Regions from separate parts of the Hahella aquimaris genome, predicted to be linked through region 1. Evidence: predicted binding sites of a transcription regulator. Region 1 holds the regulator's gene; each other region holds the start of a gene.

Region 1 (5,050 bases):
CAGCCTCACGGCGTGATGTCGATGGGGGTGCTGCTGTTTCAGGATCTGGCGGCGGTTATCTTTTTGATTCTGGTCCCCTTCCTGGCGGGCGGCTCAGACAGTTCCCTGGCGGCGGCCCTCGCCATCACCCTCGGCAAAGGCGCTCTTTTATTCGCGCTGATGCTGGCGATTGGTAAATACCTGCTGCCGTTTATTTTCACGGAAGTCGCCAAGTCCCACTCGGAAGAGCTCTTCGTTCTGACCGTGCTGATGGTGTCCCTGCTGGCGGCGGCGTTAACGCACAGCTTCGGGCTATCCATGGCGCTGGGCGCGTTCATCGCCGGCATGATGCTGTCGGAGACCCACTACAAACATCAGATTGAGGCGGACATCCGTCCTTTCCGCGACCTTCTGCTGGGCCTGTTTTTTATCAGCGTGGGCATGATCGTGGACTTCCAGGAAGTGCTCGCCAACTGGCCCTGGATTCTCCTTATCACCGCGATGCTCCTGCTGGCCAAAGCGACGCTGATCGGCGCCCTCGCCTATCGTCACCAGAAAGACAAGGCCGTAGCGCTGAAGACCGGGCTTTATCTGGCCCAGGGCGGCGAATTCGGTTTCGCCCTGTTCGCACTGGGCGAGAAATTCCAGCTGATATCCAAACAAGCCGGCGCGGTGGTGATCACCACCGTCATTCTAAGCATCTCCCTGACGCCCTGGCTGATGAATCTGGCGCGCTACCTCAGCGCACGCTTCCCCTCAGATAAAGGTCAGAGCGTCGCCCAGACCCGCGTGGAAGCGTTGACCGACGCCTGTTCCGAATTGGAAGGACACGCCATTGTCTGCGGTTTCGGTCGGGTCGGACAAACCGTCGCCCGCTTCATGCGCCGCAGCAATTTGCCCATGACCGCCGTGGACAAAGACCCTGTAAGGGTAAAAGAGGCCGCGGCCGCTGGTGAACCTGTGCACTACGGCGACTCCGAACGTCTGGATATTCTCAAGGCGCTGGGTCTGGAGCGCGCGCGGCTGCTGATCATTACCTATGCCGATGTGGACAAGAGCCTGGCGGTCATTCGCAAAGTCCGCTCCACCGGCTCCAATGTGCCTATCCTGGTGCGCACGGCGGATGATTCCAAAATGCCGTTGCTACTGGAAGCAGGAGCAACGGAGATCGTACCGGAGACGCTGGAGGCCAGCTTGATGTTGGTGACTCAAGTGCTTACTCTTATGGGCGCGCCGGCCAGGAAGATTCATCGTCAAATTGAGGAAGTGCGCCGTAGCCGCTACAAAATGCTACACGGTTATTACCCGGGTATTAACTCCCAGTTGGTAGGCGCCGACGGTACGCCGCTGGAAAAACTGCATGCGCTGACGCTGCCGGATGGCGCTTACAGCTGCCATCGCTCTCTGGGGCAAATGAAGCTGGCGGCCTGTAATGTCGACAGTATTCGGCGCGGAGATGAGGAGTTCTTCGACCCCTCCGGCGATTTTATTCTGCAGCCCGGCGATACGCTGATTCTGCATGGTTCGGCGGATCAGGTCGAACAGGCGGAAAACAAGTTGCTGGGCGGCTGAACTTGAACGCAGTTGCAAACCATATACTAGATCAGGATTCTGTTTGGCTATGAAATCCCAAGGGCGTCCACTTCCATCCCTGGCGGAGCAAATCAAGGCGAAATTGCCGGTTTATATCGATCTCACGCGACTGAACCGTCCTATCGGAACTTACCTGTTGCTCTGGCCAACGCTTTGGGCGCTATGGCTGGCCTCAGAGGGCGCCCCCTCCATCAAGAACCTGTTCATCTTTGTCGTCGGCGTTCTGCTTATGCGCTCTGCTGGTTGCGTCATCAACGACTACGCCGACCGCCGTATAGACATGCACGTCGAGCGTACAAAAGGCCGTCCATTTGCGCAGAACCGGGTGACGGAAAAAGAGGCTCTCACCTTGTTCGGCGTTCTGGTTGGCGTTTCTTTCATACTGGTGCTGTTCACCAACGCCCTGACGATTTATCTTTCCGCTGGAGCGCTGGCGCTGGCATCTACTTACCCCTTCATGAAGCGCCATACTTACCTGCCCCAGGTCGTACTGGGCGCGGCCTTCGCCTGGGGCATCCCCATGGCTTTCGCCGCAGAACTGGACGCTGTGCCGCAGCAGGCATGGCTGCTGTATACCGCAACGGTGGTATGGACCGTCGCCTATGACACCATGTACGCCATGGCGGATCGGGAAGACGACCTCAAAATCGGGGTGAAGTCCACCGCCATTCTATTTGGAGAGGCTGATCGCGCCGCGGTGGCGGGCCTGCAGGTATTGACGCTGGGCATCCTGTTCATGGTTGGCGCGCAATACGAACTGGGCGTTTACTACCAAGTTTCTCTGATCGTCGCCGCCGTGCTGTTTGTATATCAACAGCACCTGATTCGCGACCGCAGTTCCCAGCACTGTTTCAAGGCGTTCCTTAACAATCACTGGGTCGGCGCCGCCGTATTTCTTGGCCTGGCGCTGGAGTTTGTCTTCCGTCTCTAAGCCCGTCCCGCCTTGCTTTCAGCCCGACCGAGAGCGGCCGGGCTCATTTCCATCACATTAATTAAGCGCCTGTCATATACTTGTAACAAAACGCCGTTGTAATAATTCGGCAATCGAGTATTCAAAAAGGTGTTTTGCATGGCAAGCAAACAAGTTCTCATTGTGGACGATGAGCCCGCCATCCGGGAAATGATCGCAGTCGCTCTGGAAATGGCTGACTATGACTATCTGGAGGCCGGGGATGCGCGGGAAGCGCATGCGCTGATCATTGATCAGAAGCCGGACCTCATACTGCTGGACTGGATGCTTCCCGGCGTCAGCGGCATTGAATTCGCACGCCGATTAAAGCGTGACCAAAACACCTCGGAAATCCCTCTCATCATGCTCACCGCCAAAACCGAAGAGGACAACAAAGTCCAGGGTCTGGAAGTGGGCGCGGACGATTACATCACCAAGCCATTCTCCCCCAGAGAACTGGTTGCGCGCCTGAAAGCGGTGCTGCGTCGCACCGCCGTACAAGGTATGGAGACCCCCATTGAAGTCGAAGGGCTGCGCCTCGATCCAGTGTGCCACCGCGTCACCGCCAAGGGCGATGCGCTCAACATGGGCCCCACGGAATACAAGCTCCTGCAGTTCTTTATGACCCATCAAGAACGGGTGTATACTCGCGGGCAGCTTCTGGATCAGGTATGGGGCGGCAACGTCTACGTGGAAGAACGCACGGTGGACGTGCATATTCGACGTTTACGCAAAGCACTGGAGCCCAGTCATCATCATCTGGTTCAAACCGTGCGTGGGACGGGCTATCGCTTTTCGACCCGAGCGCCATAAGCGCCGCGATCCGTCTTAAAAAATAAATAATTCCAAAAGAAGTATTCATAAAACGCATGCGCAATCACTGGCGTCATTATGTACGGCTACTGGTTTACAGTTTGCTGGGCTGTATCGTTGTCGGCCTTATTATCGGTTCGGTGGCCTGGGCGCTGGTGTTCGGTCTCACCGCCTATCTTGGTTGGACGCTCACCCAGGCGTTTCGCATGCACCGCTGGCTGTATCAGGCGAAAATGGAAGACCCTCCCGAGAGCCGTGGACTGTGGGGAGATCTGTTCGACGGGATTCATCGTCTTCAGGTTCAGCACTATCGCTCACGCGATCGCCTCCAAGCCATGATCGACCGCATCCAGGAGTCCACCAACGCCCTCAAAGACGCCGTCGTCATGACCAACAGCGAAGGCGCCATGGACTGGTGGAACCAATCCGCAGAGAAATTACTGGGCTTCAAGTACCCGACCGACCGGGGTCAGCTGATTTACAACCTGATCCGCACCCCCATTTTTAAACGCTATTTCACCTCCAAGAAATACCAGGAGCCGTTGATCCTCAACGCTCCCAATAATCCCAACTTGAAGTTACAGTTTCATATCACGTTGTTCGGGGAAGACGATCGTCTGCTATTGGTGCAGGACGTGACGCGCTTGTACCGCCTGGAAGAAATGCGACGCGACTTCGTTTCTAACGTATCGCATGAGCTACGTACGCCATTGACGGTCATATCCGGCTATCTGGAGACCCTCATTGACAACGCTGACGAATTGCCTCCGCGCTGGAATCGCGCCTTGAATCAGATGCAGCAACAAGCGCAGCGTATGGAAGCCTTGGTCAATGATTTACTGCTGTTGTCCCGCATTGAGAACGATGGCTCCAACTTCAAAGCTACATTGGTGGATGTAGACAGCATGTTGCGCGCCATTTGCGACGACGCACGCGCCCTGAGCCAGGAAAAAGGCCACCGCATAGAGCTGAGTCTGGATAGCCCAGCAGGACTTACCGGCAACGAAACGCAATTACACAGCGCCTTTTCCAATATCATTATGAATGCAGTGAAATACACACCTCCCAATGGCGAGATTCGGGTGCGCTGGTTCGAGGATAAGAAAGGCGTGCATTTCGCCGTAAGGGACAGCGGCATCGGCATCGATCCCCTGCATATTCCCAGACTGACGGAACGTTTTTACCGGGCTGACCCTTCAAGGGCTGCAGACACCGGCGGCACAGGCCTGGGACTTGCAATCGTCAAGCACGTCCTGATCAATCATGATGGCGAGCTGGAAATCACCAGCCACATCGGCGAAGGCAGCACCTTTACCTGCCATTTCCCGCGCAGTCGCATGGCTTCTGCGGAGGCGTTGGCGGAAGCCGAAGATGTCAGAGATTAAGCAGGTTTAGAATTTGGCGATAAACTTGGACAGCGACGCCATCTTATCCGGGTCTTCATCCACAAACCGAATAACGATGCTGATAAAGTCAGTGTCCACCCGCTTCTCCACCGCCTGCAGCATGTGCACGTAGCCGTTGATCCGCTCCAGAGTTTCGCCATCGTCGACTTCTATATCCACCACGGCAGGATCAAGAATCATCGGGAACTTCTGCCCCCGCTTGGCGACCACCTTTACTTCGGTCAGAGTAATGGCCTTTATCACACAGGGCAGGTTGAACTCAGCAAAACGAATCTGCGCCAGCGCTTTTTTGCCTGACGTTGCGTCCGGC
Region 2 (5,050 bases), 250 kb from region 1:
ACTTGGCGGGCTTCCCAGGATTGCGAGCTGTTACTGGTAAGGACGTCATCTCCTACCCAGGCCAATTCGGCGCCGTTGGCGTCCAGGGCGGTCAGTTGCAGGCGGGGTTCATCCGCGCCGCTCCAGGTGGAAAGCATGGCGTTGAATTCCACGTAGGCGCTTCCAGCATCTATTTCAGTCGCATAAGCGGATACGTCAATGTCCTGTATTGCCTGCTCCTCGCAACAGTCGGAAGGCGCGCCTTTGCCGAAGCCGCGTCCGGCGAAATAGTAGGTTCCTGCAGCGGGACCAAAACCGCCGTTGTCGTTGGCGGTGATGGCGTTCATCATGCCTTTTTGCAGATTCCATCCGCTCATGTCCCCGGCCTCCGCATCGCCATTGACGATCAGGTTATCAGTGCGGGTTCCGGTGATATCGAAGCTGGCGACGTCACTCCAGGCGGACCAGTTCATCTGCGCATCCCGCACCCGGGCGCGCCAATGCCAGGTCGTCCCCGGACGCAATGTCAGTTCCGGACGGCTCTGGCCAGCGTAGGCGTCATAACTGGACGTATGGGTATTCTGCTCACTGTAGCGCTTGTTCCAGCGGTAGTAGTCATCGCCGCCGACGCGTACGGGAGCGGCGTTCAACATGTCACTCAGCTGCAGATTAAAAATGTCCGCATCCGCCTGCGTGTCGATAGCGACATAGCCGCTTTCATGATTGCCCTCGACCTCATCGGCGGGACCGTAGTACCAGTTCTGGCGGCGCGTGCGATTGCCCCAGATATCGTAGACCACGCCGTCAAAATCCGCGCTTTCCGACACCTGCCAATGCACTGCGCGCACCGCATCCGGCATGGCCACCTGCACACCCAACTCCACGGCGTTGGCGTCCTGCTCGCCGGTTCCCGCCGTCACCAGAGGTAGATTGACGTTGTCTTCAACAGCAAAGGTGAGACTGTCCACCACCGCGAATTCGGTGTCGCCGTCAAAGCCGCCTTTCTTCCGTTCCAACGTCATCGTCGGCGCGTCGCCAAAATGGAAGGTCAGCAGGTTGTAACCGAACTCGCTGCGACTGATCTCGAAGGTGTCGTAATCGCGGATCTGCTTGGCCTGATGATCCGCATCGTCCAGCGGTTCGATGTACCCGGAGGCGCTGGCGGCGTTGAGCCACAGATGGTTCACATCCCGGGACTGTCCTCGGGAATAGGCGTGAGTGTGGCCAAACAGATGCCCCGTCACGGCGCCAGTGCGAGCGCTGTATTGCTCCAGTTCCGCCACCATTTCGCAACTGCCGATACTCTCTCCGACGTTCCACATTTCCGACAGACAGCCATGGTGGAACATTCCCAGCACAAAGTGCTTGCCCTGCACTTCCGCATCGCTCAGCGTTTCTTTCAGCCACTGCCGTTGCACCGCCAGCGTATCCCGGTTGAACGCGCCATGGGCGCCGGAGATCGTGTAGCTGTCCAGCCCGACCAGACGCAGGTCCATGTAGTCCAGGTAGTACCACTTGTCTTCGTAACCGATAGAACCGTTTTCCGGCGGAGCCATATAGCTGCGATACAGACGTAATTCAGCGTCGCTGTAGTAATCGTGATTCCCGGGCACAGTCACCAGCGGCACATAGGGCGTGATGGCGGCGAGACTGCCGAACAACTGCTCGCGCCAGTTCTGGCGATTGCCGCCCACTTGCACCACATCGCCGGAAATCGTGATGGCGGCGATGTTTTCCGCGCAGGTCTGTGGTTTCGCCGCGTCACATTCATGTTGCAGAAAACCCTGGTTCACCACATTGGTGAGCACCTTGGCGTACTCATCCCGATCTAACTGGGTGTCGCTCAACGCGATGACGCGCGCCTGCTCCACGCCATCCCCCGCCTGGGGCCAGGTTTTGAAAGCGTAACGCGGCGTCGCCCGCTGTTCCCCCAACACCTTGGTGACCACGTAGTACTCATACAACGTATTGGAGCTGAGCTGATGTATCGGCGCTTTACGCACCAAGCCGTCGAGGGAATGAGACTCCGCGCTGACGCGGGTGAATTCGCCCTTGCCGTCGAAGGGGCGCACCCATACTTCCGCATTGCTTTCTCCCGTTTCGAACATCACCGTCATTTGGTCAGATGCGGGAGCCTGCAGATAGGGTTGCACGATAAAATCCGGCGCGGTGGCGCTGCTCGGCGGCTCGACATCAGAGCCAGGCGGGTCGGTGGGGTCCTGGTCGCCGGAACAGCCGGCCAGAGCGAAGGCGAGACCGCAGGCCAACCAAGCAAGTCGTTTATGAAGCATGAGATATTCCTTGTAGGTTATGAATCCGGCAGCCAAACAGCGTCCCTCTATTTGTCTGAAGCGACAGGGCCTGTATGTGTCAGGTCCTGCCTTCGCGGCTTGCCGCCTCGCAGGCGCATCCCGGCGCCCGGTTACCAACACGTCAATATCAGCGTCGTGTTAATAACTGGCGAATCATCTGGTTCGGACCAAGATAAAGTTGGAATATTTCATTGGAATTTCCATAAAATTTCATAAACAAGGCAGTTTTATGACCGCTGGTACGAACCAGACTGTCATATTTATGTCATGCCGATTCGCTGTAATGCGCCAAAGCCAACACCGGGCGCGGGTCCGCGCCGGAAAAGACGTAAGGAATGAATTGTGAATCAGGCAGCCGCTTATCTGTCTCTCGCCGCCAAACTGCAGCAGCGCATTCTCAACGGCGAATTGCCCGCCGGCAGCAAGCTTCCCTCGGAACGCGCCTTATGCGCCCTATTCGAAGTCTCCCGCGTCAGCGCCCGCGACGCCCTGCACGCGCTGGAGTCACAGGGATTGATCTATCGTCTGAATCGCATGGGCTGGTTCGTGGCGCCGCCAGTGTTTATCTACGATCCCACCCGCAGCAGCAGTATTCAGGAAGAGGCGATCAGTCAGCATCGGGCGCTGACGACGGAATTGCTCAGCGCCGTGCAGGAGACGCCTCCAATTCAGGTTAGCAAGGCGCTAAAACAGGCGCCGACGCAGAGCGCCTTTGTCGTCACCCGTCGCCGCGCAGTGGACCAGCGCTGGGTACTGCTGGAAGTCTGCTACTTTCGGGAATCGGCCTTCCCTGACCTGCTCTCCCACGATCTGGCTGGGTCTCTCACCGCACTGGTGCGGGAACAATACGGCTATCGGGCCAGAGAGCTGGACGTCAGTATTTCCTCCTCGCCTCTCAGCCACAGCCATGCGCAACATTTGCAGGTGCGGGAGGGCTGCCCTTCTCTGAAACTGGAGCGGCAGGTAAAAGTCGCTGGCGAACCTATCGCGCTGGAGCGAGAATTCTGGCTGCACGACGCTATTGAAATGCGAGTGAAAGGACAAGGTAGCTGAGGCATGCGCGAAGACGCCGACGTAAGATTTATCTCTCTCAAGACACACCAGCTCAGCGAGGCGTTCGCCGCTTATAAAGCGGGGCTCTATACGTCCATCGACACCGCGTTCGGATGGGATGAAGACTATCAAACCCAGCGCTTCCACAGCCGCTACGCGTTGGAGGATCTGTACTGGATCGTCAGCGCCGACAGACGGGTCGGCCTGCTCTGCTATCGGTTGCATGAGGACGCGCTGCATCTGCATTTGGCGCTGATTTTTAGAGAGGCGCAAAGTCAGGGACTGGGGTCGCAAGTGATGGCGCAATTACATCGTCTGGCGCAAGAGACGCAGCGCCGAATCACCCTTTCCAGCTTCAAAGACAACCATGGGGCGATTCGCTTCTACCGTCGCCATGGCTACCGGATTACCGGGGAAGATGCGCATTTTGTCGAGCTGGCGCGCGACGGCGATCAGCGCGCCTAGCCAGGGTTCTCCGCATACCAGCGCTTCACGGAGGCAGCGATTTTTTCCAGGGGTAAAACGTCATCGGCGGCGTTGAGTTTCACCGCCGCGCCGGGCATTCCCCACACCACGCTGGACGCTTCATCCTGGGCGATGGTGTAAGCGCCCGCTTCATGCAGACGCAACAGTCCAGCGGCGCCGTCTTTGCCCATGCCGGTCAGCAATACCGCCATGGCGTTGGCGCCGGCGGCTTTGACCACTGAGTCGAACAACACATCCACGCTGGGGCGATGACGATTCACCGGCGGGGTCTCACTGAGACGACACACATACTTGGCGCCAGTGCGCACCACTTCGAGATGATATTCGCCGGGGGCGATGTACACCCGTCCCATGGTAATGGGGGCGTTATCATAGGCCTCTTCCACCTTCATCGGCAGACGCCGGTCCAGACGCTCCGCAAAGGAGCGCGAGAAGGCGCCGGGAATATGCTGGGTGATGACGATGCCCGGCAGGTCCATGGTCAACCCGTCCAGCAGGTCGCGAATGGCGTCCAGTCCGCCAGTGGAAGCGCCGACGGCGATCAGCTTGTCCGTAGTGGCGAAAACCGGTTGCGGCCTCTCGCCGGCGGCGACTTTCTGGTGCTGCGTTTGCAGCCGTTGTTGCTTGAGAAGCAGTTTGTCGTGAGGGATGCGCGCAGCGGTGATGACCTTATCAATAATTTCCTGGGCTTTTTCTTCGATGCCTTCGCGCAAATCAATTTTGGGCTTGGCGATGAAGTCCACCGCGCCGCATTCCAGAGCGTCCAGGGTCACGGCGGCGCCCTGCTCGGTGAGACTGGAAATCATCACCACCGGCATGGGACGCAGACGCATCAGGTTGCGCAGGAAGGTGAGTCCGTCCATGCGCGGCATTTCCACATCCAGGGTGATGACGTCCGGATTAAGCGCCTTGATTTTCTCTCGCGCCTGATAAGGGTCGCCGGCGGTGTCCACCACTTGCAGATGCGGCGACTGATTGAGAATTTCCACCAGGATTTTGCGCATCAGCGCAGAATCATCCACGACCAGGACTTTGTATACCTTCCCCGCTCCGCTGCTCATATTGTTCCTCGTCATTATTCGTTCAAATGCGCCGGAAACCTCCATCTCGATCAGAACAGGTCCACATCTCCCGCTACCTTGGTATGGCTCAACTCGTCCATATAGTGTTCTTCACGTTGAATCACCGTATCGTTGTGCAGAGACTTCAGTCGCTTCATC
Region 3 (5,050 bases), 960 kb from region 1:
ATAACTTCTCGTTGATGGCGTTTTTCTTTTTCAGCGCGAAGGTGCGTATCGCCTGAAATCCGAGCTTTTCGTACAGCGCCTTGGCTTCGTAGTTGTCATGCAGCACACTGAGGTCCATGTACTGGCATTCCCGCGTCTGAAAGTATTCCGCCAGGTAGCGCACCAGCGCCTCGCCGACGCCCGGAGTCTTGCTGTCCGGGGACACCGCCAGACACCACAGGCTGGAGCCCTTGCTGGGATCGCCAAAGGCTTTGATATGGTTCACGCCCATCACGGTGCCGATGATCTTGCCGCTGCCCAACGCCTCAGCCACCAGATAGACGACATCCTTGGAGTGACGATGCGCGAGTACATGATTCACCGGCGCGCAGACCATTTTTCTCTGGGTGAAAATCGCATTCAGCGCTTCCACATCCGCCGTGCTGCTGGCGCGTCTGACGGTGACGCCCGGCAGGGCGCGAGTACGCGGACGATACTGACTCATCCACAAGCGCATGGTGTCGGAGGGGTCCAGAAACAGCGACTGCGGCGCATGACTCAGCACCACATGCGGGTCCGCTACGTAGAGCGCGATATCGCGATCGCCGGTGGATTCTTCCGCCAGACTCTTCGCCAGCTCTTTCGGGCTTTCGAACGTATTCGCCAGCAGCAGACGCCCCCAGCCGCAGTGAACGCTCACATTTCTGGGAGCGTCCGCGTCCGCGTCGGCGCGTATATGTTCCGCCTGCATGGATTCGTATGACGGCATTTGTTTGCGCAACATCCTTTCATGATGGTGGCGGGGTGTAATAGCCATATTGATGTAACCTTTCGTGCCTGAGGTTGCTTAACGCAGCGCCGGTACGACGCTGCGGGCTTCACGGCTGAATAATGCTTACCGTTATAAATTGTGGCGCTGCAGCCAAAGCTCCAGCAGGCCAAGCTGCCAGAGTTTGGAGCCGCGCAACGGCGTAATGTGCATATCGGGCGACAACAACAGGTTGTCCACATACGCCTGATCAAACAGGCCGCGCTCCCGTGCGCTTTGCGTGGACAGGGCTTCCTTCACCCATTCCAGAATGGCGCCACGCAGATACTTCAGCGCAGGCACCGGAAAATAACCTTTGGGGCGGTCGATCACTTGAGAGGGAATCACGCGGCGCGCCGCTTCCTTCAGAATCCATTTGCCTTCATCTCTCACCTTCAAAGGCGATGGGATGCGCGCGGCCAGCTCCACCAGTTCGTGATCAAGGAACGGCACCCGCGCTTCCAATCCGGCGGACATGGTCATGTTATCCACCCGCTTCACCGGGTCGTCCACCAACATGACGCTCATATCCAGACGTAACGCCTTATCCACCGGGTCATCGGCGCCAGGACGCAGAAAGTGCTGCTTGACGAACTCGCCGGCGTAATCCGGCGCTATCCAGCGGGGCTGCACTGTCTGCTTGTACTCCTCATAACTGCGATCGAAAAACGCCTCGCGATAACAGGCGTAGGGGTCCTGCGCACCCACCAGTGGCGGATACCAGTGATAGCCGCCGAACACCTCGTCGGCGCCCTGCCCGCTCTGCACCACCCGGCAATACTTGCTGACTTCCTGGGACAACAGATAAAACGCCACGCAGTCATGGCTCACCATGGGCTCCGACATCGCATCGATGGCTTTCGGCAAGGCCGAGAACATGCGGTCAGAGGCGATCTGAATCTTATGATGACGAGTACCGAAGTGATTAGCGATGATATCGGAATAGTGGAACTCATCCCCCTCTTCGCCGCCAACCGCTTCGAAGCCGATGGAGAAGGTCTGAAATCCGTCCGGGACCACTTCCGCCAGCAACCCGACCAGCAGGCTGCTATCGACGCCGCCGGAAAGCAGTACGCCGACCTCAACCGCCGCGTTATTGCGACGGCGCACGGACGCGAACAGAGCCTCCAGCAGGCGATCGCGCCAATCTTCAGCGGTCAGAGACTCATCCCCGGGTTGCATGCCGAACGCAAGACTCCAGTAACTGCTCGTCTGGATCTTTCCGGTGTTATCCAGTTCCATCCAGGTTCCTGGCTGTACTTTGTAGATGCCTTCAAAAATCGTATCAGGCGCCGGTGTCACGGAGTGAAAGTTGAGATACATATTCAACGCTTTTGGATTGATCCGCGCGTTGAAGTCCGACGCTTTCGCCAGCGCCGGCATAAAAGAAGAGAAACGCAGCACCTTGGCGTCATGTTGAAAATAAAGCGGCTTGATGCCGAGACGATCGCGGGCCAGCATAGTTTTACCACTGTCGCGCTCCCAAACCGCCAGCGCAAACATCCCGTTAAAACGGGTCAGGCAATCCTTGCCCCAAGCGTGATAGGCTTTCAACACCACTTCCGTATCGCCATCGGAGTAAAATGTATAACCCCGCCCTTCCAGTTCAGATCGCAATTCCCGATGGTTGTAGATAGCGCCATTGAACACCAGCGCCAATCCTAACGCAGGATCGTACAGCGGCTGCTGGGATGCGTCGGAAAGGTCCATGATTTTCAGGCGCCGGTGGCCGAATGCGATATTGTTCTGAACGAAGACGCCTTCGGCGTCCGGGCCGCGGGGGGTTTGAATGTCGTTGGCGTGTCGGATGAAATTTAAATCGGGCGAGTGGTTGTCGAAGCGGATCTCTCCGCATATGCCACACATAAGAACTCCTTGGTTTGTTCATACATATAGCTGATCAATATTAGCACACATTTACTTTGACAACAAAGTAAACGAATAGCACAAAGCCTCCTATACTTCTGTTATTAGGCTATTTTAAAATTTTGTCATGTAATATTTATGTCACAAATTAAAAGGTGGATAGCCCAACAAGTATGAAGGATAATATGAGTTTTTCCATTGATGTAATTTACCCATGACTCGACACGATGAAGTATTGGTCCTGATACGAAGGATTATTCGTGCAGCGGACCTCCGCTCCAAGCAATTGGGCAAAGAAACCGGACTCACCGCGCCGCAGTTATTAATTCTTCGTTCAATCGGCGACTCCAGAAACACAACCATGAGCCAGGTCGCGCAGAATATCAGTCTGAGCCAGGCGACGGTCACCAGCATCGTGGACCGCCTGGAAAAGAAAAGTCTGGTGGCGCGCATCCGCGACTCGGTGGACAAGCGGCGCATTTATCTGGTGCTGACGGATGAAGGCAAAGAAGTGCTGGCTGGCGCCCCCCGGCCATTGCAGGAACTGTTCACCTCCCGCTTCGATAACTTGCCGGAATGGGAACAATATCTGATCCTGGCCAGTCTCGCCAAGGTCGCGGACATGATGGACGCCACCGATATTGACGCTTCGCCATTGCTGGCGGTGGGTTCCGTCACTTAAGAAACTGTCGCAACGCGCCCTTCGTCCACAAACAAAAACGCCCGGCTTCAAGCCGGGCGTTTTGCATTCAGCTACGGGATCAACCGCCGAATTTGGCTTTCGCCTTACGACGATAGGCGTGCAGCAACGGTTCAGTGTAGCCGTTGGGCTGCTCGCACCCTTTCAGCACCAAGTCGCATGCGGCTTGAAACGCCACGCTGTCGTCAAAGTTCGGCGCCATATTGCGGTAACCGGGGTCGCCGGCGTTCTGACGGTCTACAATCGCCGCCATACGCTGCATGGTTTCCAGCACCTGCTCTTTCGAGCAAACGCCATGACGCAGCCAGTTGGCGATATGCTGACTGGAAATGCGCAACGTGGCGCGGTCTTCCATCAGGCCAACATCATTAATGTCAGGTACTTTGGAACATCCCACGCCCTGATCGACCCAACGCACCACATACCCCAGAATACCCTGCGCGTTGTTATCCAACTCCTGCTGAATATCCTGCGCGGACAAAGCCTGGTCGCCCAGCAACGGTATGGTCAGGATATCGTCCAGCGACGCCCGCGTACGGGAAGCGATCTCCTCCTGACGCGCCGCCACACTCACCTTGTGATAATGCAAGGCGTGCAAGGTCGCAGCAGTGGGAGACGGCACCCAGGCGCAGTTGGCGCCCGCCTGCGGATGACCAATCTTGGCTTGAAGCATCTGCGCCATTTCATCGGGAATCGGCCACATGCCTTTGCCAATCTGCGCCTTGCCTTTCAGGCCTACCGCCAGACCGGTATCCACGTTCCAGTCCTCATAGGCGTTAATCCATGGCTGCTGTTTCATCGCCGCCTTACGCACCACAGGACCGGCTTCCATACTGGTGTGGATTTCATCGCCAGTACGATCCAGGAATCCGGTATTGATGAACACCACCCGGTCCGCCGCCGCTTTGATGCAGGCCTTCAGATTGATAGTGGTGCGACGCTCTTCATCCATAATGCCGACTTTCAGCGTGAAACGGGACAGTCCCAACGCATCCTCGATACGGGCGAACAGATCGTTGGTGAACGTTACCTCTTCCGGGCCATGCATTTTCGGTTTAACAATATAAACGCTGCCGGTCTTGCTATTGCGCAAAGGACCTTGGCCTTTCAGGTCGTGAATGGCGATCAGTGACGTCATCATGCCGTCGAGGATGCCTTCTGGAATTTCTTCGCCATGGCTGTCGAGCACGGCGTCGATCGTCATCAAGTGACCAACGTTGCGCACGAACAACAGGCTGCGCCCTGGCAGACTGAAACGCTCGCCATTCGGGGCGATGTATTCACGGTCAGCATGCAAGGTGCGCGTGACAGCCTTGCCTCCTTTGTCGAAGGTTTCCGCCAGATCGCCTTTCATCAGGCCGAGCCAGTTGCCGTAAACCACCACTTTGTCTTCCGCGTCCACCGCGGCGACAGAGTCTTCACAGTCCTGAATGGTGGTCAATGCAGCTTCCATCAGAACATCTTTGACGCCAGCGGGATCGGTTTTACCAATAGGGCTGTCAGCGTCGATCTGAATCTCAAAACGCAAACCATTGTTTTGCAGCAGAACGCCTTTAGGCGCGGAGGGCTCGCCAACGTAGCCTGCCAGTTTGCTTTCATCCAGCAGGCCGACGCTTGCGCCGGACTGCAGTTTCACCGCCAGACGTCCGTTCTCCACGCTATAGCCGACGGCGTCCTTATGACTGCCTGAGGCCAGA
Region 4 (5,050 bases), 560 kb from region 1:
TCGCTCTGTTGTTCGCTTTGCGTCAGCCTCCCAATTTGAAGGGATTGGTGGATGGAACCCTGGTGTTTGGGACGCCAACGGTCTTTATCGCTTTGCAATCACTGATGGTCAAAGACACTCAGTACGCCATGGCCTGGAGCAGCGCAGGCGTTGGAATTTTCTATCTGACCTTGAGTTTGCTGGTGCGCGCGCGTCCTCAGATGCGCTTGTTGTACGAATGCTATCTGGCGCTGGCGATTGCGTTTCTCACTCTGGCGATTCCTCTCGCCTTTGACGGTCGCGTTACTTCTGCGCTGTGGGCGGTGGAAGGCGTCGCGCTGTTTTGGGTGGGGGCGCGTCAACAGCGGTTGCTGCCGCGCTTTTCCGGGCTGGGATTGATGCTGTTCGGCGGCGGTATGTATCTTACTGAGCCGCCATCCCAGGAACCGCAATGGTTTGTGCTGAACGCAGACTTTATTGGAACCTTGCTGGTGGCCATCGCAGGCGGTCTCGCCGCCCGCATAGCGACGCGTTATCAGGAACGGCTGTTGCGCCAGGAAGTGCAATGGGCGCCCATTATCCTGTCACTGTGGGCTTATGCATGGTGGATGGCGGGCGGTTTATTTGAGATTCATCGTCACATCGCCGATACGCACCTGCCGATAGCCGGCAGTCTGTTCACGGTGCTGACGGCGATGGCCTGCCAGTTTTTTGCGGGAAGATGGCGCTCGCCGCACTTGCCTTGGTTGGCGATGGCGAGTTTTGTCATTGGAGTGGTTCACCTCTTTACGAACTATCAGGTAGACGCCCGCGCTATCGCGTGGCTGAATGCGGACTTCCTGGCGTCCATGGCATTGGTGGCGTATGCGTTATGGGCGGGGATATTCGTCTGGCGCGGCGAGCAGAGCCGGTATTTTGCACCGGCGGACATGGTCAATGCGCTGGTGCTGGGCGTGGCGGTGGCGTTAGGCTCGCTGGCGGGCGGAACTGAAGCCATTGAGCAATATCCGTCAGCGATGGAGGCGGCGGCGTTTCTGCTGTTCTATACAGTTTTCATCGGCGTCTTTGCGCTTGCATATATGCGCTTCCAATGGCCGATGGCGGCGTACCCGGCGTTACTGCTGGCGCCGGCGATACTGTTTGTTTTGTTGGTTTACGTGGTGGAATACCGGGCGCTGTATGTCAATGTCGGTTGGCTGGCGTTCCCTGTGGCGTGGGCGGCGCATTTCGGATATCTGCGCCTGATGCAGGACCGTATCCGCGCGCCAATTGGCCTGTTTCACTGTGTGATGCTATTCGCTCTGGTGTTCGCGGTCACTTGGCAGGTTCATTTTGAAATCACCGGCAAATATGACAGTGAAACGATGGCCGGGCAGGCGGTATGGGGATTGATTCCAGCTCTTGCGTTGTTGCTCTTGCGGCGCGCACTGACTGCTATCTGGCCCTTCATCCGCTATCCGCGTGAGTTGTTGCAGTGGCTGCCACGCGCCTTGCTGGCGAGTGTTGGCTTGTGGCTGTTGTGGAGCAATATGGTTGCGCCGGCGGACAAGGGACTGGCGTTGTTCAATCCGCTTGATCTGGTGAACCTGCTGGCGTTATGGGTGCTCTGGTCGGAAGTGCGCCGTCATGGCGCGCTGGAAGCGCTGCAACAGAGAGTGGCGGCTTATGGCGTGGTGGCGGCATTTTGCTTCCTGTGGCTCAACGCGGCCCTGTTCCGTGCTTTCCATTTCAGTCTGGCGATACCTTATCGCTTCGACGACATGGTGTCGTCCATCGTGGTGCAGAGCGGCATGAGTCTGCTGTGGAGCATTGCGGGCATGCTGTGCATGCTGGTCGGTGCGCGCAGGGCGCATCGTTCGGTGTGGATGGTCGGCGGTGGATTGATGGTGGCGGTGGTGGCCAAACTGTTCCTGTTCGATCTTTCCGGCACGGGCACCGTGGCCCGTATCGTCGCCTTTATCAGCGTCGGCGTAGTGTTGCTGCTGGTGGGTTATTTCGCTCCGGTTCCGCCCCGGGAGGGCGCTGAGAAAGCGCCTGCGTCGGAAGCGGGAAATGGAGTGGAGTGAGCCTCAGGTCAAGGCCTGTTTCAGGAAGGTGATGGTGCGTTCCCAGGCTAACTGAGCGGCCTTGGCGTCATAGCGGGCGGCGTTGGCGTCATTATGAAAGGCGTGATTGACGCCCTCGTACATGTGCAGTTCATAGCGCGCGCCAGCAGCGTCCAAGGCTTCGCGGTAGTCGGGGATACCCTGGTTAATGCGATCATCCAGACCCGCATAATGCAGTTGCAGCGGGACTTTGATCCTGGCGGCGTCAGCGGCGCTCACCTGCCTGCCGTAAAAGGCCACGGCGGCGCCGAGATCCTGTGAGTGCGCCGCCAACTGGTTGGCCATGGCGCCGCCCCAGCAGAAACCGACGCAGCCCACTTTGGCGTTGCAGTCCTTGCGCTTTTTCACATAAGTTACCGCCGCCTCAAAATCCAAGCGGGTTTTTTCTCCGTCCAGTTGCGCGATCATACCGCGGGCTTTGTCCTGATCATCCGGCGTGCCGCCCAGTGGGGTTAAGGCGTCCGGCGCCAGGGCGACGAAACCCGCCAGCGCCGCGCGTCTGGCTACATCTTCGATATGCGGATGCAGACCCTTATTCTCATGGATGATCACTACGCCGGGCAGCGGCCCGGATGGGGTTTTGGGTTTGGCGAGATAGGCGCGAATTGCGCTGTCGCCGCCTGGGTATTCGACATATTCGCTGCTGACGCGCGCGTCGTCTTTGGCGATGGTTTCCGCTTGTGCGTAGTTGTTTTCCAGCAGGGGCAGAAGCGCCATGGCCGCAGTAGTCCCGCCAGCCAGTCTGGTCAGACGGTCAATGAAGGTTCTGCGGCTCATGGTGGAGTGCGTGTATTCGTCGTAAAGCCGGATGAACTTTTGTTCCATGGAAAGCTCCTTCTCTTGTTGATCCGCTATTGATCCGCGACTTGTCGCCGCGCAGGCGCATGCTTGTTTTTGGATACTGCTTTCCTAACGAAAATCTTTAGCCGAAACAGGCGCGGTTCACGAAACTGTCATTTACTTGCAGTAAAAGTGCTGTCGGATCAACGCTGTTAAGGTTTAAAAAAATGACTGTACAACATCCTCAATATGGTTGGGAAATAAAAGACTCTGACGACATTCCCTCCAGTCCTGAGCAGGGCCGGAACTTCTTTGACATCTTGCAGGCGCGGACTTCCCGGCGCAGCGTATTGCGCGGTTTCGCCGCGGGCGCGGCGGCTTCAGGCGTTTCTCTGACTGGCTGCAGCGCAATCATGGCTGGCTCGGACAAGGGTGAACTGACTTTCACCGAGCTGCCTCACGGCCAGGACGAAACATTCCATGTGGCGCCCGGTTACGAACACGACGTTCTGATCAGCTGGGGCGATAAAGTTTTAGCGGATGCGCCGGCGTTTGATCCCCGTAACCAGAGCGCGCAGGCGCAGTCCAAACAGTTTGGTTATAACAACGATTTCGTTGGTTTCCTGTCATTGCCGTTGGGCTCCGACAATTCAGATCATGGCCTGCTGGCTGTGAATCATGAATACACTATCTCCGAGCTGATGTTCCCTGGTTCGCCGAAGACAGACCAGATGAGCAAGGCGCAGGCGGATATCGACATGATGGCGCATGGCCTCAGCATCATCGAAATCAAGAAAACCGACGGCAAGTGGGCGGTGGTGCAAGGCTCAAAATACAATCGTCGCATTACTCCGGTAACGGAGATGCGTATGACAGGTCCCGTCGCCGGCAGCGACCGTTTGCGCACCGCGATCTCTCAGGACGGGGTGAGAACCCTGGGCACCTACGGCAACTGCGCTGGCGGCGTGACGCCTTGGGGCACGGTATTGACCGCTGAAGAAAACGTGCAGAACTACTTCAAAGGCGATCCCGCCAAAACCAAAGAAGCAGAAAACTATAAGCGCTTCGGCTTGTCCGGCGAACATGAATACGCTTGGGCCAATTATTATGATCGCTGGAACCTGGCGAAAAGCCCCAACGAACCGCTGCATGTGGGCTGGGTGGTGGAGATCGATCCGTTCGATCCTGATTCCAAGCCGCAAAAACGCACCGCCTTGGGCCGTTGCAAGCATGAAGGCTGCAATGTCTATGTGAACAAGGACAACCGAGTGGTGGCGTATACAGGCGACGATCAACGCTTCGAATATGTCTACAAGTTTGTGAGCAAGAACAAGTACGATCCGAACAATCGCGCCGCTAATATGCGTCTGCTGGAGGAAGGAACCCTTTACGTGGCGGAGTTCACTGATGGCGGTCTGGTGACCTGGCGTCCGCTGGTTTTCGGTCAGGGCCCGCTGACGGCGGCCAACGGATTTCGCAATCAGGGCGATGTGATGATTGATGTGCGTAAGGCGGCGGACCTGCTCGGCGCCACGCGCATGGATCGCCCCGAAGATGTGGAAGTGAATCCGCGCACCGGCTCCGTATTTGTCATGTTGACCAACAATAGCAAGCGTAAGGAAGGCGACACCAACGCCGCCAATCCGCGCGCCAAAAACCAGTCCGGCCATATTATCGAGATGACGCCGCCGGATGGCGACCATACCGCCGATCGCTTTATGTGGGATATGTTCATTGTCGCCGGCAATCCGCAGACGGAAGGCGCGAAATATCACCCGGATATTTCCGCCAACGGCTGGTTCGCCGACCCGGACAACTGCGCTTTCGACAATCACGGCAACCTCTGGATCGCCACTGACGGCGCCTACAAAGACGGCGTCGCGGACGGCGTATGGGCCTGTGCGGTGTCCGGCGAAGCCCGCGCATTGACCAAGCATTTCCTGCGCACGCCCTTACAGGCGGAGCTGTGTGGGCCGTTTTTCACTCCGGACAATCAGTCTTTCTTCTGCTCGGTGCAGCACCCAGGTGAAGAGGGTACATACGATCAGCCCACTACCCGCTGGCCGGATTTCCGTAACGACCTTCCGCCGCGCCCATCCGTGGTGGCGATTAATAAGTCCGGCGGGGGCCGCATAGGCAGTTAATTCGCCGTCAGGATCGCCTGATCACAAGGGAAGCCGGAGACT

What was found. The regulator PhoB, encoded in region 1, activates phosphate uptake and scavenging genes when phosphate is short. The targets are predictions, from matches to a motif close to TGTCATANNNNTGTCANA.
Region 2: O5O45_RS23395 (UTRA domain-containing protein) is a predicted target of PhoB. The motif match lies at 2,544-2,561, and genes of this name have one in related genera.
Region 3: O5O45_RS18005 (N-acetylglutaminylglutamine amidotransferase) is a predicted target of PhoB. The motif match lies at 2,782-2,799, and genes of this name have one in related genera.
Region 4: O5O45_RS24780 (PhoX family protein) is a predicted target of PhoB. The motif match lies at 3,036-3,053, and genes of this name have one in related genera.

What each region holds. Positions count from the first base shown of each region.
Region 1 is NZ_CP132203.1:5,042,796-5,047,845, forward strand. It holds gene O5O45_RS22255 (monovalent cation:proton antiporter family protein) at 1-1,551, shown strand, start outside; gene ubiA (4-hydroxybenzoate octaprenyltransferase) at 1,601-2,503, shown strand; gene phoB (phosphate regulon transcriptional regulator PhoB) at 2,642-3,334, shown strand; gene phoR (phosphate regulon sensor histidine kinase PhoR) at 3,391-4,719, shown strand; gene O5O45_RS22275 (response regulator) at 4,726-5,050, opposite strand, start outside.
Region 2 is NZ_CP132203.1:5,291,219-5,296,268, forward strand. It holds gene O5O45_RS23390 (purple acid phosphatase family protein) at 1-2,270, opposite strand, end outside; gene O5O45_RS23395 (UTRA domain-containing protein) at 2,634-3,344, shown strand; gene O5O45_RS23400 (GNAT family N-acetyltransferase) at 3,348-3,809, shown strand; gene O5O45_RS23405 (protein-glutamate methylesterase/protein-glutamine glutaminase) at 3,806-4,891, opposite strand; gene cheD (chemoreceptor glutamine deamidase CheD) at 4,942-5,050, opposite strand, start outside.
Region 3 is NZ_CP132203.1:4,082,106-4,087,155, forward strand. It holds gene ngg (N-acetylglutaminylglutamine synthetase) at 1-796, opposite strand, end outside; gene O5O45_RS18005 (N-acetylglutaminylglutamine amidotransferase) at 881-2,653, opposite strand; gene O5O45_RS18010 (MarR family winged helix-turn-helix transcriptional regulator) at 2,868-3,335, shown strand; gene O5O45_RS18015 (malate synthase G) at 3,415-5,050, opposite strand, start outside.
Region 4 is NZ_CP132203.1:5,601,443-5,606,492, reverse strand. It holds gene O5O45_RS24790 (DUF2339 domain-containing protein) at 1-2,045, shown strand, start outside; gene O5O45_RS24785 (dienelactone hydrolase family protein) at 2,049-2,909, opposite strand; gene O5O45_RS24780 (PhoX family protein) at 3,092-5,008, shown strand.